DNA from 3 places in the Clostridium sardiniense genome. Region 1 is predicted to be linked to each of the others. Evidence: predicted binding sites of a transcription regulator. Region 1 holds the regulator's gene; each other region holds the start of a gene.
What was found. Region 1 encodes HrcA, which represses chaperone genes, less so after heat shock. Its sites were predicted from a motif close to TGTTAGCACTCNNNNNNNNNGAGTGCTAACA; they were not measured.
Positions count from the first base shown of each region.

Region 2: a site for HrcA is predicted at 2,936-2,966, ahead of groES (co-chaperone GroES). Genes of this name have one in related genera too.
Region 3: a site for HrcA is predicted at 1,665-1,695, ahead of htpG (molecular chaperone HtpG). Genes of this name have one in related genera too.

Region 1 is NZ_JAIKTU010000009.1:56,278-61,046, forward strand. Features, by position in the region: gene dnaK (molecular chaperone DnaK) at 1-1,242, opposite strand, end outside; gene grpE (nucleotide exchange factor GrpE) at 1,310-1,924, opposite strand; gene hrcA (heat-inducible transcriptional repressor HrcA) at 1,952-2,983, opposite strand; gene hemW (radical SAM family heme chaperone HemW) at 3,157-4,281, opposite strand; gene K5V21_RS11795 (hypothetical protein) at 4,370-4,769, opposite strand, start outside.
Region 2 is NZ_JAIKTU010000003.1:70,958-75,726, reverse strand. Features, by position in the region: gene K5V21_RS03810 (DNA-3-methyladenine glycosylase family protein) at 1-525, shown strand, start outside; gene K5V21_RS03805 (HNH endonuclease) at 843-1,139, opposite strand; gene K5V21_RS03800 (4Fe-4S dicluster domain-containing protein) at 1,296-2,789, shown strand; gene groES (co-chaperone GroES) at 3,009-3,293, shown strand; gene groL (chaperonin GroEL) at 3,306-4,769, shown strand, end outside.
Region 3 is NZ_JAIKTU010000013.1:50,027-54,795, reverse strand. Features, by position in the region: gene K5V21_RS15030 (beta-N-acetylglucosaminidase domain-containing protein) at 1-361, shown strand, start outside; gene K5V21_RS15025 (hypothetical protein) at 432-1,520, opposite strand; gene htpG (molecular chaperone HtpG) at 1,765-3,645, shown strand; gene K5V21_RS15015 (collagenase) at 3,974-4,769, shown strand, end outside.

The sequences.
Region 1 (4,769 bases):
TTGAACTACGTGAATTTCAACTGATGTTTGACCATCTGCAGCTGTTGAGAATGTTTGGCTCTTCTTAGCTGGGATTGTTGTATTTCTTTCTATAAGTGGAGTAGCAACTCCTCCTAAAGTTTCAATTCCAAGTGTTAATGGTGTAACATCTAATAATAATACATCTTTAACTTCTCCAGTTAATACACCTGCTTGAATAGCTGCACCAATTGCAACACATTCATCTGGATTTATTCCCTTTGAAGGCTCTTTTCCTGTAAAGTTTTTAACTGCTTCTTGAACAGCTGGTATTCTTGTTGATCCACCAACTAATAATATCTTATCTATATCATTTACTGAAATTCCAGCATCAGCAATTGCTTTCTTCATTGGTTCAATTGATCTTTGAACTAAGTCATGAGTTAATTCGTTGAATTTAGCTCTAGTTAAGTTCATATCTATATGTTTTGGACCAGTTGCATCAGCTGTGATGAATGGTAAGTTAATATTTGTTTGTGTTGATGATGATAATTCAATCTTAGCTTTTTCAGCAGCTTCTTTTAATCTTTGAAGTGCCATTTTATCTTGTCTTAAGTCGATTCCATTTTCAGCTTTGAATGTGTCTGCAATGTAATCCATGATCTTATTATCGAAGTCATCTCCACCAAGCTTTGTATCTCCGTTTGTTGATAATACTTCAAATACTCCATCACCAAGTTCTAAGATAGATACATCGAAAGTACCGCCACCTAAATCATATACTAATACTTTTTCTTCGTGATCTGCTTTTTCTAATCCATATGCTAAAGCTGCAGCTGTTGGTTCGTTTATTATTCTAAGTACTTCAAGTCCTGCTATTTTACCAGCATCTTTTGTTGCTTGTCTTTCAGCATCATTGAAGTAAGCTGGTACAGTTATAACTGCTTGAGTAACTTTTTCTCCTAAATAACTTTCAGCATCAGCTTTTAATTTTTGAAGTATCATTGCTGATATTTCTTGTGGTGTATATTCTTTATCGTCAACCTTAACTTTATAATCAGTTCCCATGTGTCTCTTTATTGAGATTATTGTTTTATCTGGATTAGTAATTGCCTGTCTTTTTGCAACTTGACCAACTAATCTTTCTCCATTTGCTTGGAATGAAACAACTGATGGAGTTGTTCTTGAACCTTCTGAGTTAGTTATAACAACTGGTTCTCCACCTTCCATAACTGCTACACATGAATTTGTAGTTCCTAAATCAATTCCTATTATTTTTGACATAATTATTCCTCCTTAACGCAAGACCTAGCTTGCTATTAATTTATATTTTATTTATGTTATTTTTATTTTAATTAGCTACTTTAACAACTGAATGTCTTATAACTTTATCTCCTCTTTTGTAACCTTTCATAAATACTTCAGCAACTGAATTATTATCAAGGTTCTCATCTTCAATATGCATTACTGCTTGATGAAGATTAGGATCAAATCCTTCTGATGTTGCTATTTCTTCAACTCCTAACTTTTCTAGAGCAGATTGGAAGCCTTTAAGAGTCATCTCAACACCTTTTTTCATGTCTTCAACACTTCCATTAGCTTCGACAGCTCTTTCTAAGTTATCAAGATTTGGTACTATTTCTTTTAGTACATCTATACATGCATCTGTATAAATACCTTCTTTTTCTTTAGATGTTCTTTTTCTGTAGTTTTCATATTCAGCTGTAACTCTTAGAAGTCTATCTTTTAAAGTCTCAAGTTCGTTAGTTAATTTTTTGTTTTCATCTTTAGTCTTTCTAAACATTTCTAACTCATCCTCTTCTTTTTTATTATCATTTTCCTGAGACTCTTCTACTACTTCCTCTTCTACATTTACTGGCTCTTCCAAATTTTCTTTTATCTCTTCATCAACTATGATATTTTCATCATCTTTGATTTCATTTTCTAAATTTTCATTCTTATCTATCATTTCCTTATACACACCTCGTCTTCTTTAATTTTTAGACTGTCCTTTTAAAGTCTTATTCAATTCTTTCATGACCTGTGCCATTATTGCGATTACTTTTGAATAGTTAATTCTTCTAGGTCCTATCAATCCAATAGTCCCTTTTGCACTATCGCCTAGCGAGTATTCAGCTGATATAACACTACACTCTCTTGCTTCTGGAATATAATTCTCATCACCTATTTTTATTGTTATATCATTTTCAGGTTCTATAAGTTCAACAACACAATCTTTATTATGAAGAAGTGATAATATCTCTTTTGCCTTTTCTATATCGTTGTACTCAGGGAAATTAAAAATATTTGTTGCACCCTCCATAAATACTCTAGATGTATCATCTTCTTTTAAGCATTGATATAATGCTGGGAGCATTGCATTAAATACTTCCTCATACCCATGTAAATCTACTTTTAAGTTATTTATAACCTCCAAGTTAATTTCATCTATTGAAAGATGTAATAGCCTTTTATTTAAGATAATATTTATTTTATTTAATACTTCTATAGAAGGCACTTTATTAATTCTAATTATTTGATTCTTAATAAGTCCACCATCAGTAACAATTACTGCTAAAAGGCTTTTCTCATCAAGATTCATAACTTGGATAGATTTTAAATAGCTCATGCTCATAGAAGGTGTTTTTACAACACATGTAAGATGTGTTAATTCTGAAAGTAAAGCACTTGCATTTTTAACTATCTTATTAACTTCTAACATTGCTGAGTTTATAACATATTCTTTTATCTTTAAATCTTCTTCTTTACTTAAAAGTGGTTTTTCCATTAAACTATCTACATATAATCTATATCCCTTGCTTGATGGAATTCTTCCTGCAGAGGTATGGGGTTGTTCTAAATAACCCATATCTTCAAGATCTGCCATTTCATTTCTTATTGTTGCAGATCCAACTCCTAAGTCATGATTCTTTGCTATTGTCCTAGAACCTACTGGCTCTCCAGTTTTAATGTAATCATTGATAATAGCTTCTAATATTTTTATTTTTCTATCATCAATAACCATATCATCACCTCTACTTATTAGCACTCACTAACAACGAGTGCTAATGACTATATTTAAATAATATTCTCGTTGATTATTTTTGTCAACGAGAATTTTTACTTTTTAATATTAATTTATTCGATTTAATCCATATTATCTTTATTTTTCTTCTATTTACTTCTATTTTTTACTTTTTACAATATAAATTCACTCATAACGTAATTTGATAGTTCTATACCTTTGTCAGTTAGATAAATATTATTATTTTCTTCTTTTAAAAGGCCCTTTTTTATATTCTCCTTAATTACTGATCTATATACATCATATATATCTTTTTTAAACCTATTTTTGAAGTCATCTTTATTTATACCTTGGATCATTCTAAGTCCTAAAAACATAAACTCTTCCATATCTTCTTTTGCAGTATTTTTTACAACATCTTCATATATATCTTTCCCACTACATATTCTTTCGATATATTCTGTTATACTATCTATATTCTTTACTCTACTACCATTTATATATGAGCTAGATGATACTCCTACTCCTAAATACTCTTCACATTTCCAGTAAACTTTATTATGATAACATTCCATACCTTCTTTTGAATAATTAGATATTTCATATTGATGATATCCATTAGCTTCTAATATATCTTTAGTTAATTTATACATTTGTCTTTCATCATCTTCTTTTGGAAGATTAAGAATACCTCTTTCACTCATATTATAGAAAGGGGTTCCTTCTTCAATAATTAGACTATAACATGATATGTGCTCTGGCTTTAACTTAATAATCCCCCTTAATGTTTCTTCATAATCAGAAATACTTTGATCTGGTAGACCAAACATAATATCAATATTTATATTTTCAAATCCAAACTGCCTAGCTCTATTGTAATTTTCACAAAATTCTTCTATTGTATGTATCCTTCCTATTTTTTTAAGCAGATTATTATTAGTTGTCTGAAGTCCCATACTTATTCTATTCATCCCACAATCTTTTATAATTCTAAGCTTACTCTCTGTTAATGTTCCTGGATTACATTCTATAGTCCTCTCTGCATTCTCTATATAACTTAGGCAATTTAACTTATTTAATAACTTATATAGATTATCTTCATTTAAGTGTGATGGTGTTCCACCTCCAATAAATAAACTTTTAATAACTTTATCGCTACACTTTATATCTATCTCTTTAATTAAAGAATTTATATAATCATCTTCTAGACCTTCCCTTCCAGCATATGATGGAAAATCACAGTAAAAACATTTTTGCTTGCAAAATGGAATATGTACATATAATGCAATTTCTTTCATTTTAAATTCACCTTCTTCTTTTACTTTTAATTATTATAACAAAAAAGAAGACTCTAATCTTAATTTATTAGAATCTTCTTTAATAAATTTATAGTAACGCTTCTGCTTGCTCTTCAAGCAGCTTTAATTCTTTATTCTCAGTTTCTATTACAGAAAAATCGTGTATTTCTTTGAAATTATAGAAAAAGTTTGCAAATGCTATTTTCTGAGCTCTATTTATGTCAAGGTCTATTGCTATTTTATCTAAATAATCTACCTCTAAATCTCCATAATTTCCATCTACTAAAGCTAGTCCAATTAATTCAAAATATATAATTCTTTTTATTCTTTCCTTACTTTTCTTTAAAACCGCTACTATATCATCATAAGATAATATCCCAACTTTATCCTTCTCTAATCCAAGTTCCTTTACATAACCTTCTATTAATCTCTTTTCTTCTCTAGCAACTTCATTATCTACGTTTGCAAATTGATCTAATAAATTTACA
Region 2 (4,769 bases), on a different contig from region 1:
GCAAGAAATAGCATACCTTCAATTAAAAAGACAATCAAAAAGATTAGTGAAAGATGGGGAACTGAAATAGAGTACAAAGGTGAGAAGTTCTATACTTTCCCAACTCCAGAAATGATAAAGGATGTAACTGAAGATGAGATAAGAGAAACAGGAGCTTCATTTAGAAGTAAATATATTGTAGATACAGTAGCTAATATAAATAACGATTTAGACAATTTAGAAGGCATATATAACCTTGAAAGAATAACTTCTTTAACTGATGATGAGTGTCATACAGCACTTCAAGAATTTAAAGGGGTAGGAGCTAAAGTTGCAGATTGTATAATGTTATTCTCAATGAGTAAATATTCAGCATTCCCAGTTGATGTATGGGTAAAGAGAGCTATGATGCATTTCTATAATGCTGAGGAAGGTTCATTAAATAAGATAAGAATATTTGCTAGAAATGAGTTTAAAGATTTATCAGGATTTGCACAACAATATCTTTTCTATTATGCTAGAGAAAATAATATAAAGATAGATTAACATAATATAAAAATATATTAATAGAGTATAATAAAATGAGTTTAATTTAAGTATATAGACATACTTAGATTAATCTCTTTTTTTATTGTAGAAGTATAGATAGATAAATATAGTTATAATACTTCTAGGATTATTAAATTATGGCGCAGAAGCCACAATTCTTGGAACTGTATTTACAATAATTCAATCTTACATTTTAAAGTACTTATTAAATAGAACTAATTTTAATAGTGAAGTAGTAGAAATCTTAGAGTAGAATATAAAGTTATAGCTATATAGATGAGTTCATTTTATCTATATAGCTAATTAAAGTTTTATTATCTTCTCTTTTTTCTATTTTTAGCCTTTTTTATTGGGATTATAGTTTCTCCAGGCATTTTTACTATAAAATTTAGATACTTCTTTATATTATCATCATCTTTAAGTCTTGCAATTGAAAATAATCTTGCTGCAAGTTCCTTGTTAGTATAAAGAGCATGAATTTGAGTATGACACATTCTACAAAGCATAGCAGTTGAGTAATGTTTTCCACCCTTTTCTTTAGGTATAAGGTGGTGTTCTGTTATTTCAGGAACTTGTCTATCACACAATTGGCATATCTGTTTCTCTGTCAAATAAATTCCCCCTTTTAAGAAATTTACAATAGTATTATATCAATAAATATATTCATAATCAAAAGAATAAATTAGAAGAAAACACAATTTATACACATAATTAATAGAAATTAAATGTAAAATTTATAGAGGAACAATTAATGTTTAGGAGGGATTATGTTTCAATTTGAAACTCAGCTAAATAAATTAAAACATGAGATTTTAACAGAGGTTGCAAAGCTAGCTAAAGAAGATAAATTAACTAAAGAGGAAATCGAAAAGATACCTTATAGAATTATAAAAGGTGACAAAGCTCTTTATAGATGTTGTGTGTATAAAGAAAGGGCAATAGTTCATGAAAGGGCAAAGCTTGCATCAGGATTTCTTTCAAATGGAGATTTAGAAGAGGATAATCTTATAGATATAAGACCAGATGAGCAGATTATATATGTAATTGAGGCTGCTTGCGATAGATGTCCAATAAATAAATATACAGTAACAGATTCTTGTAGGAATTGTCTTGCACATAAATGTCAAGAAGCCTGTAAATTTGGAGCAATTACTAATATAGGTGGAAGAGCGTATATAAATCAAGAGATGTGTAAAGAGTGTGGAATGTGTAAAAAAGCTTGCCCATATGATGCTATATCTGAGGTTATGAGACCATGCAAGAGAGCATGCCCTACTGGTGCTATAGAATTTGGTATAGAAGATAGGAGGGCTGTTATAAAGGAGGAAACTTGTGTCAATTGTGGAGCTTGTATGCTTGCATGTCCTTTTGGTGCAATATCAGACAAAAGTTTAATAGTTCCAGTTGCAAAAAGGCTTGCAAGAAAGAGAAAGATGTATGCAGTAGTTGCCCCTGCAATAACAGGGCAGTTTGGGATGAAAATTACTTATGGAAAGATAAAGAATGCAATTAAAAAATTAGGATTTGTAGATATGGTTGAAGCTGCATGTGGTGCTGATGGAGTAACAATACATGAATGTAAGGAATTTAAAGAAAGAATGGATAATGGAGATAAATATATGACTAACTCCTGCTGTCCAGCATTTTTAACATATATAGAAAATTTATATGGAGATCAAGTGAAAAATATATCAAATACAGTATCTCCAATGATTGCAACAGGAAGATTAATTAAAAAGAGAGATCCTGATGCAAAAGTTGTATTTATAGGACCTTGTACAGCTAAAAAGAGTGAAGCTGTAAAGAAAGGTATAAGTGATGCAATTGATTATGTAGTTACATTTGAGGAATTAACAGCACTGCTTGAAGCTTTTAATATTAATCTATGGGAATGTGATGATGAAGTGGTTAATGATGCTTCCATCTTTGGAAGAGGGTTTGGTGCCCATGGTGGATTAACTGCGTCTATTGAGAGTTTTATTAGAGAAAATAATATTGATACAGAATTTAAGCCTGTTAAAGTATCAGGTGGAAATGAAATCAAAAAGTCTATGGCCATGGCTAGAATAGGAAGATTAAATGGTAATTTTATTGAAGGAATGATGTGTGAAGGTGGATGCATTAATGGTGCAGGAACTATAGTGCCAGCACTTAGAGCTAAAGCTACGTTTAATAAAATAAATAATCTAGGAGAGAAGAAATTAATATCTGAAAATGAAACTATTGAAGAATTTGAAGATATTAATCTAGAGAGAAAATAAAATACAAAGAAAATAGTTATAAATTAAAGAGAATTAGAGTAATATAGAAATATATTACTCTAATTTGTTATAAATAATATATTTTGGGCAAAAATATTTTAATAAGTATTTGAATTTATTGGATAGAAAAGATATTATTATATTAGAATTAGCACTCGGTTAATGAGAGTGCTAATAAAAAGAGTTTTAAATAGACATATTTTAAGGAGGGGTTTTAAAATGGCTATTAAACCATTAGGAGACAGAGTTGTCATTAAAAATTTAGAAGCAGAAGAAAAGACTAAAAGTGGAATACTTTTAGCAGGATCAGCTAAAGAAAAACCACAAGAAGCTGAAGTAATAGCAGTTGGACCTGGAGCTATTTCAGACGGAAAGAGAATAGATATGGAAGTTAAGGTGGGGGATAAAGTCCTTTACTCAAAATATGCAGGAACAGAAGTTAAAGTAGACGGAGAAGAATATATGATATTAAAGCAAGAAGATATACTTGCAATAGTAGAGTAGGAGGTTTTTGTTATGGCTAAAATGATTAAATTTGGTGAAGATTCAAGAAGATCAATGCAAATAGGTGTAGATAAGTTAGCGGATACAGTAAAGGTTACGCTTGGACCTAAAGGAAGAAACGTAGTTTTAGATAAAAAGTTTGGATCACCTCTTATAACTAATGATGGTGTTTCAATTGCAAGAGAAATAGAACTTGAAGATCCATATGAAAATATGGGAGCACAACTTGTAAAAGAGGTTGCTACAAAGACTAATGATGTTGCAGGAGATGGTACAACAACAGCAACTCTTTTAGCACAAGCAATTATAAGAGAAGGACTTAAAAATGTAACTGCTGGTGCAAATCCAATGTTAATTAGACAAGGAATAAATATGGCAGTTGAAAGAGCTGTAGGTGAAATACAAGATATATCAAAGCCTGTAAATGGAAAAGAAGATATAGCAAGAGTTGCTTCAATTTCAGCATCTGATGAAACAATAGGTAAACTTATTGCAGATGCTATGGAAAAGGTAGGCAATGAAGGTGTTATAACTGTTGAAGAATCAAAATCAATGGGTACAGAACTTAATGTAGTTGAAGGTATGCAATTTGATAGAGGATATGTATCAGCTTACATGGTAACAGATACAGAAAAGATGGAATCACTTCTTGAAAATCCATATGTATTAATTACAGATAAGAAGATTACTAATATACAAGAAATACTTCCTATATTAGAACAAATAGTTCAAACTGGAAGAAAGCTTTTAATAATAGCTGACGATATAGAAGGCGAAGCTGTGGCAACATTAGTTGTTAATAAACTAAGAGGAACATTTACTTGTGTAGGAGTTAAGGCTCCAGGATTTGGCGATAGAAGAAAAGAAATGCTTCAAGATATAGCAATTCTTACAGGTGGAGAGGTTATTTCAGAAGAACTTGGAAGAGATCTTAAAGAAGTAACAATAGACATGCTTGGAGAAGCTGAGAGCATAAAGGTAACAAAAGAAAGCACAACTATAGTAAATGGAAAAGGAAGTTCAGATGAAATTCAATCTAGAATAGGTCAAATAAAAATTCAACTTGAAGAGACATCTTCAGAATTTGATAAAGAAAAATTACAAGAAAGACTTGCTAAATTAGCAGGTGGAGTAGCGGTAATTAGAGTTGGTGCTGCAACTGAAACAGAACTTAGAGAAAGAAAGCTTAGAATTGAAGATGCACTAGCTGCTACAAAAGCTGCGGTAGAGGAAGGTATAGTACCAGGTGGTGGAACTGCTTATGTTAATGTTCTAAACAAGGTAGCAGATCTAACATCAGATGTATATGATACTAAAGTTGGTATTGATATAATAGTTAGAGCACTTGAAGAACCAATGAGACAAATAGCAACAAATGCTGGTGTTGAAGGTTCAGTAATTATAGAAAAAGTAAGACATAGCGAAGTTGGTGTAGGATATGATGCATTAAGAGGAGAATACAAGAATATGATAAAA
Region 3 (4,769 bases), on a different contig from region 1:
ATCAAAATATACAGATGAGACAGCTAAAGTAGTTAAAGGTGCATTAAAAGAAGCAGAAGAGATATTAAATGATAAAGATGTGAATCAGGAACAAGTAGATAAGGCAGTTAAAAGTCTGCAAGAATCAATTGATAAATTAGTGGTTAAGAATGATAAAGAAAATAATGGAGATACAGATAAAGAGGAAGGTCCAAATACAAAACCAGGTGATACAACTGATAAAGATGATAGCAATACAGAATCTGGAGGAGCGAATAACAATAAACCAATACCTGATACAGGTAGAAATAATTTAGGATTTATGGCAGGTGCAATAGGATTTATTTTAGCTGGCATAAGTGTATTAAAAAAGAGAGGTTAATTATAATATTTTTAATAAAAAGCGAGTCATTTTTGACTCGCTTTAAAGATAATTCTATATATTAATATAATTATCTTAATAATAAAGGTCCTATAGGTTGTTGAGTTTGTAAGCTATAGTATACAACTTTATCACCGTGTATTCCACAGTATGCAGCTGAGTCACTATATATATCTAATAATCCATCTTGACCTATTTTGCCCATATTGAACTCATAATTTTCATTAGGTTCACATACAAATAAGAGTCCATAATTATTATCCTTTGTACTACGTAAAACATAAGAATAACCCTCATATAATTTAGGCTCAATATTGGCATGATAGAAGTCTATAAAGATTTTTTCTGTCATTAAATCAGGGTTATAATATCTAGTTATACATGGTTTACTAGGAGCTGCTGCAAAATACATAGTACTTTGTTTTTGAGTGTCTGATATACCTCTATATCTACAGTTATAATACTTTTGAGTTTTTTCTTTATCTGTTAATTTAGATTTTAAACTTTTAATAGCTTCATCATTAGCGCCTATAGATTGAAGTTTGTTAATTGATTTATTAGCAGCATTAAAATTATCATTCTTAATTGCTTCAGTCGCTTTTGATTTATAAGTAGCTACAAGCTCTTTCTTTTTTGAATCTATTGAATCTTTTAGTTTTTGTATATTACTATCATTACTATTGATAGATGCAATCTTATCTATCTCCTTATTAGCATTTGTAAAATCAGATTTATCTATAAACTTAGTTGCATTATCAACATATGTTGATATCAGTTTATTTTTTAGTGAGGCTATTTCTTTATTAGCCTTATCTTTTATTTGAGTAGCATTACTATCAATTTTTTCTAGAACATTTATTGCTTCTGTGTATTTTTCTTGTTTAGCTAGATTTAGTCCTTCGTCATATATTTTTGATTGTTCTTCAGTTAACTTAAGTAAATTTTTGGCGTCTTTTACTTCTGTAGAGTTTTTTATTTCCTTAGCCTCATTTATCATTGAGGTAGCTTCAGAATAGTTTCCGTCAGATATAAGTTTATTTGCAGTGCTTATATAATTAGAAAATTTAGTTTCCTTCCTATAATAGTTAAATGAAAATCCTCCAATTACGGCTATTGCACATATTCCTAAAATTATTACTATTAGTTTTTTCTTTTGCATTATGTATCCCCTCTAACTTCTATATTTAGCTAATAACATTATATAACAATTGTTAAGCAACTACTATTTAGAAATTTTAATATATAATGTATATAATGTAACTTTTATTGACATAAAATTAAAAATATGTTATATAAAAAGTATGGTTAGCACTCTCTAGATTAGAGTGCTAATTATAAGGTTTAAATAAATTATTACAATATGTAATTTAGTAAATGTTTTTATTATGAAGGGAGAATTAGATATGGAAAAGAAACAATTTAAAGCAGAGTCTAAAAGATTATTAGACCTTATGATTAACTCAATCTATACAAATAGAGAGATATTTTTAAGGGAGCTTATATCTAATGCAAGTGATGCCATTGATAAAATTTACTATAAAGCATTAGTAGATGATTCCATAAAATTTAATAAAGATGACTACTACATTAAGATAACTCCTGATAAAGAAAACAGAACACTAACAATTAGTGATACTGGTATTGGAATGACAAAAGAAGATCTTGAAGATAACCTTGGTGTTATAGCTCAAAGTGGGTCACTAAAGTTTAAGAAAGAAAATGAAGTTAATGATGAACACAATATAATAGGTCAATTTGGTGTTGGATTTTATTCAGCATTCCTAGTAGCTGATAAAGTTACTGTTATAAGTAAGCCCTTTGGAAGCAATGAAGCTTACAAGTGGGAATCAGAAGGGGAAGATGGATATACAATTGAACCTTGCACTAAAGATAGTGTAGGTACAGAAGTTATTCTTAAGATAAAAGAAAATTTAGAAGATGAAGATTATGATCAATACTTAAATGAATATAAATTACAAGCAATGATCAAGAAGTATTCAGATTTTATAAGATATCCAATAAAGATGGATATAACTACTAAAAAGCTTAAAGAAGGTAGTGAAGATGAATACGAAGAAGTTAAAGAGCTTAAAGTAGTAAATAGCATGGTTCCTATATGGAAAAAGAATAAGAAAGAACTTACTGATGAAGATTATGATAATTTCTATTTAGAAAAACATTATGGATTTGATAAGCCTTTAAAACATATTCATATAAGTGTTGATGGTATGATAAGTTATAATGCAATATTATTTATACCAGAAAATACTCCATATGATTTCTACACAAAAGAATATGAAAAAGGATTAGAATTATATTCAAATGGTGTTCTAATAATGAATAAGTGCGGAGACTTATTACCTGATTACTTTGGTTTTGTTAAAGGGGTAGTAGACTCACCAGATTTATCTCTTAATATATCAAGAGAAATGTTACAGCATGATAGACAACTAAGACTTATAGCTAAAAATATTAAAAATAAGATAAAAAATGAATTAAAGAACATGCTAAAGAATGAAAGAGAAAAGTATGAAAAATTCTATAAATCATTTGGAAGACAATTAAAATATGGTGTATATGATGACTTTGGAGCAAATAAAGAAGTGTTACAAGATTTATTAATGTTCTACTCATCAAAAGAAAAGAAACTAGTTACACTAGATGAATACGTAGAAAGAATGAAAGAAGATCAAAAATATATCTATTATGCAACTGGAGAATCAAATGAGAGAATTGAAAAACTTCCACAAACAGAAGCATTATTAGATAAAGGATATGAAGTTCTATACTTTACTGAAGATGTAGATGAATTTGCTATAAAGATGCTTATTAAGTATGCAGATAAAGAATTTAGATCAGTATCTGGCGGAGACTTAGGAATAGAATCAGAAGACAATAAAGAAGTATCAGAAGCAGATGAAAAAGAAAATAAAGAAATCTTTGAAGCTATGAAGGATCTATTAAAGGATAAAGTTACAAGCGTAAAAGAATCAAAGATATTAAAGAATCATCCAGTATGTTTATCAACTATGGGTGAGATAACTCTTGAAATGGAAAAGATTCTAAATGCTATGCCTAACAGTCCAGGTGTAAAGGCAGATAAAGTTTTAGAAATAAATATAAATCATGATGTATTTAAAGCATTAAAAGATGCATATGAGCATGATAAAGATAAGTTTAAACTATATACAGATTTATTATATAATCAAGCATTACTTATAGAAGGAATTGATATAAAAGACCCAGTTGATTTTACAAATGCTATATGTAAATTGATGAAATAAATAATAAAAATGAGTTTTAATAAATTAAACTGAAGCCTATATAGTAGACAATATAAAAAAGAGTGTCTATGTATATAGGCTCTTTTTTTTGTACAAATTTTATATAAAATGTTAAATAATAGTACGATTTCACTTCTTTCTTATGAATTATTTAAAATATAGTGATATACTTGTGAAGTATTTAACATATTTTTAATTATAAATATAGTGTAATTAAAAAATAAATTTAATAATAAAATCAATTATCTAAACTGATTGGTGTATGTAATATGCTTTTATAAATTAAAAGTATATTTATATAAATAATTACTTTACATAGGAGGATTTTATGATTACAAAAGAGAAAGGATTTAAAGAAAAATCAAACAAGTTAAAACTAATTAGAGAAGGGGGAGTAGCATTAACATTAACAGCATTTCTTTTATTCAATAGTTCAATTCCTGTATTTGCAGCACAGAAAAATCAAGTCAATAATACAGAATTAACTAGAGAAGTTAGTAGTAATGACTTAATTAAAAAAGATGTATATAAAAATGTAGTACCAACTAATAATATTCCACAAGGCTATGCAACTAAAGTTCAAAGTAATAATAAAAGTAGAAATTATACATTGGATGAATTAAATAGAATGAACTATAGTGACTTAGTTTCAGTAATAAAAAAAATAAGTTATGAGAATGTCCCAGGTTTATTTGAATTTAGTGATAGTTCGTATAAGTTCTTTAATAATAAAGACCGTGTACAAGCTATTATATATGCACTAGAGGATAGTGGTAGAAGTTATACAAGTACTGATAATAAAGGTATACCAACTTTAGTAGAATTCTTAAGAGCCGGATATTATCTTGGATATTATAATAATCAGTTATCATACTTAAATACTGTAGAGTTTAAGAATAGATGTTTACCTGCTATGAAAGCTATTGAATCTAATAGTAATTTTAGACTAGGTACAAAAACTCAAGATGGAGTAGTAGAAGCACTTGGAAGACTTATAGGGAATGCGTCAGCGGATCCTGAGGTTATAAATAATTCAAGAAACATACTTAGTCAATTTAATGATAATTCTAAAGAATATGCAAAGGATAATGCAAAGGGGAATGCAGTATATAATTTACTTAAGG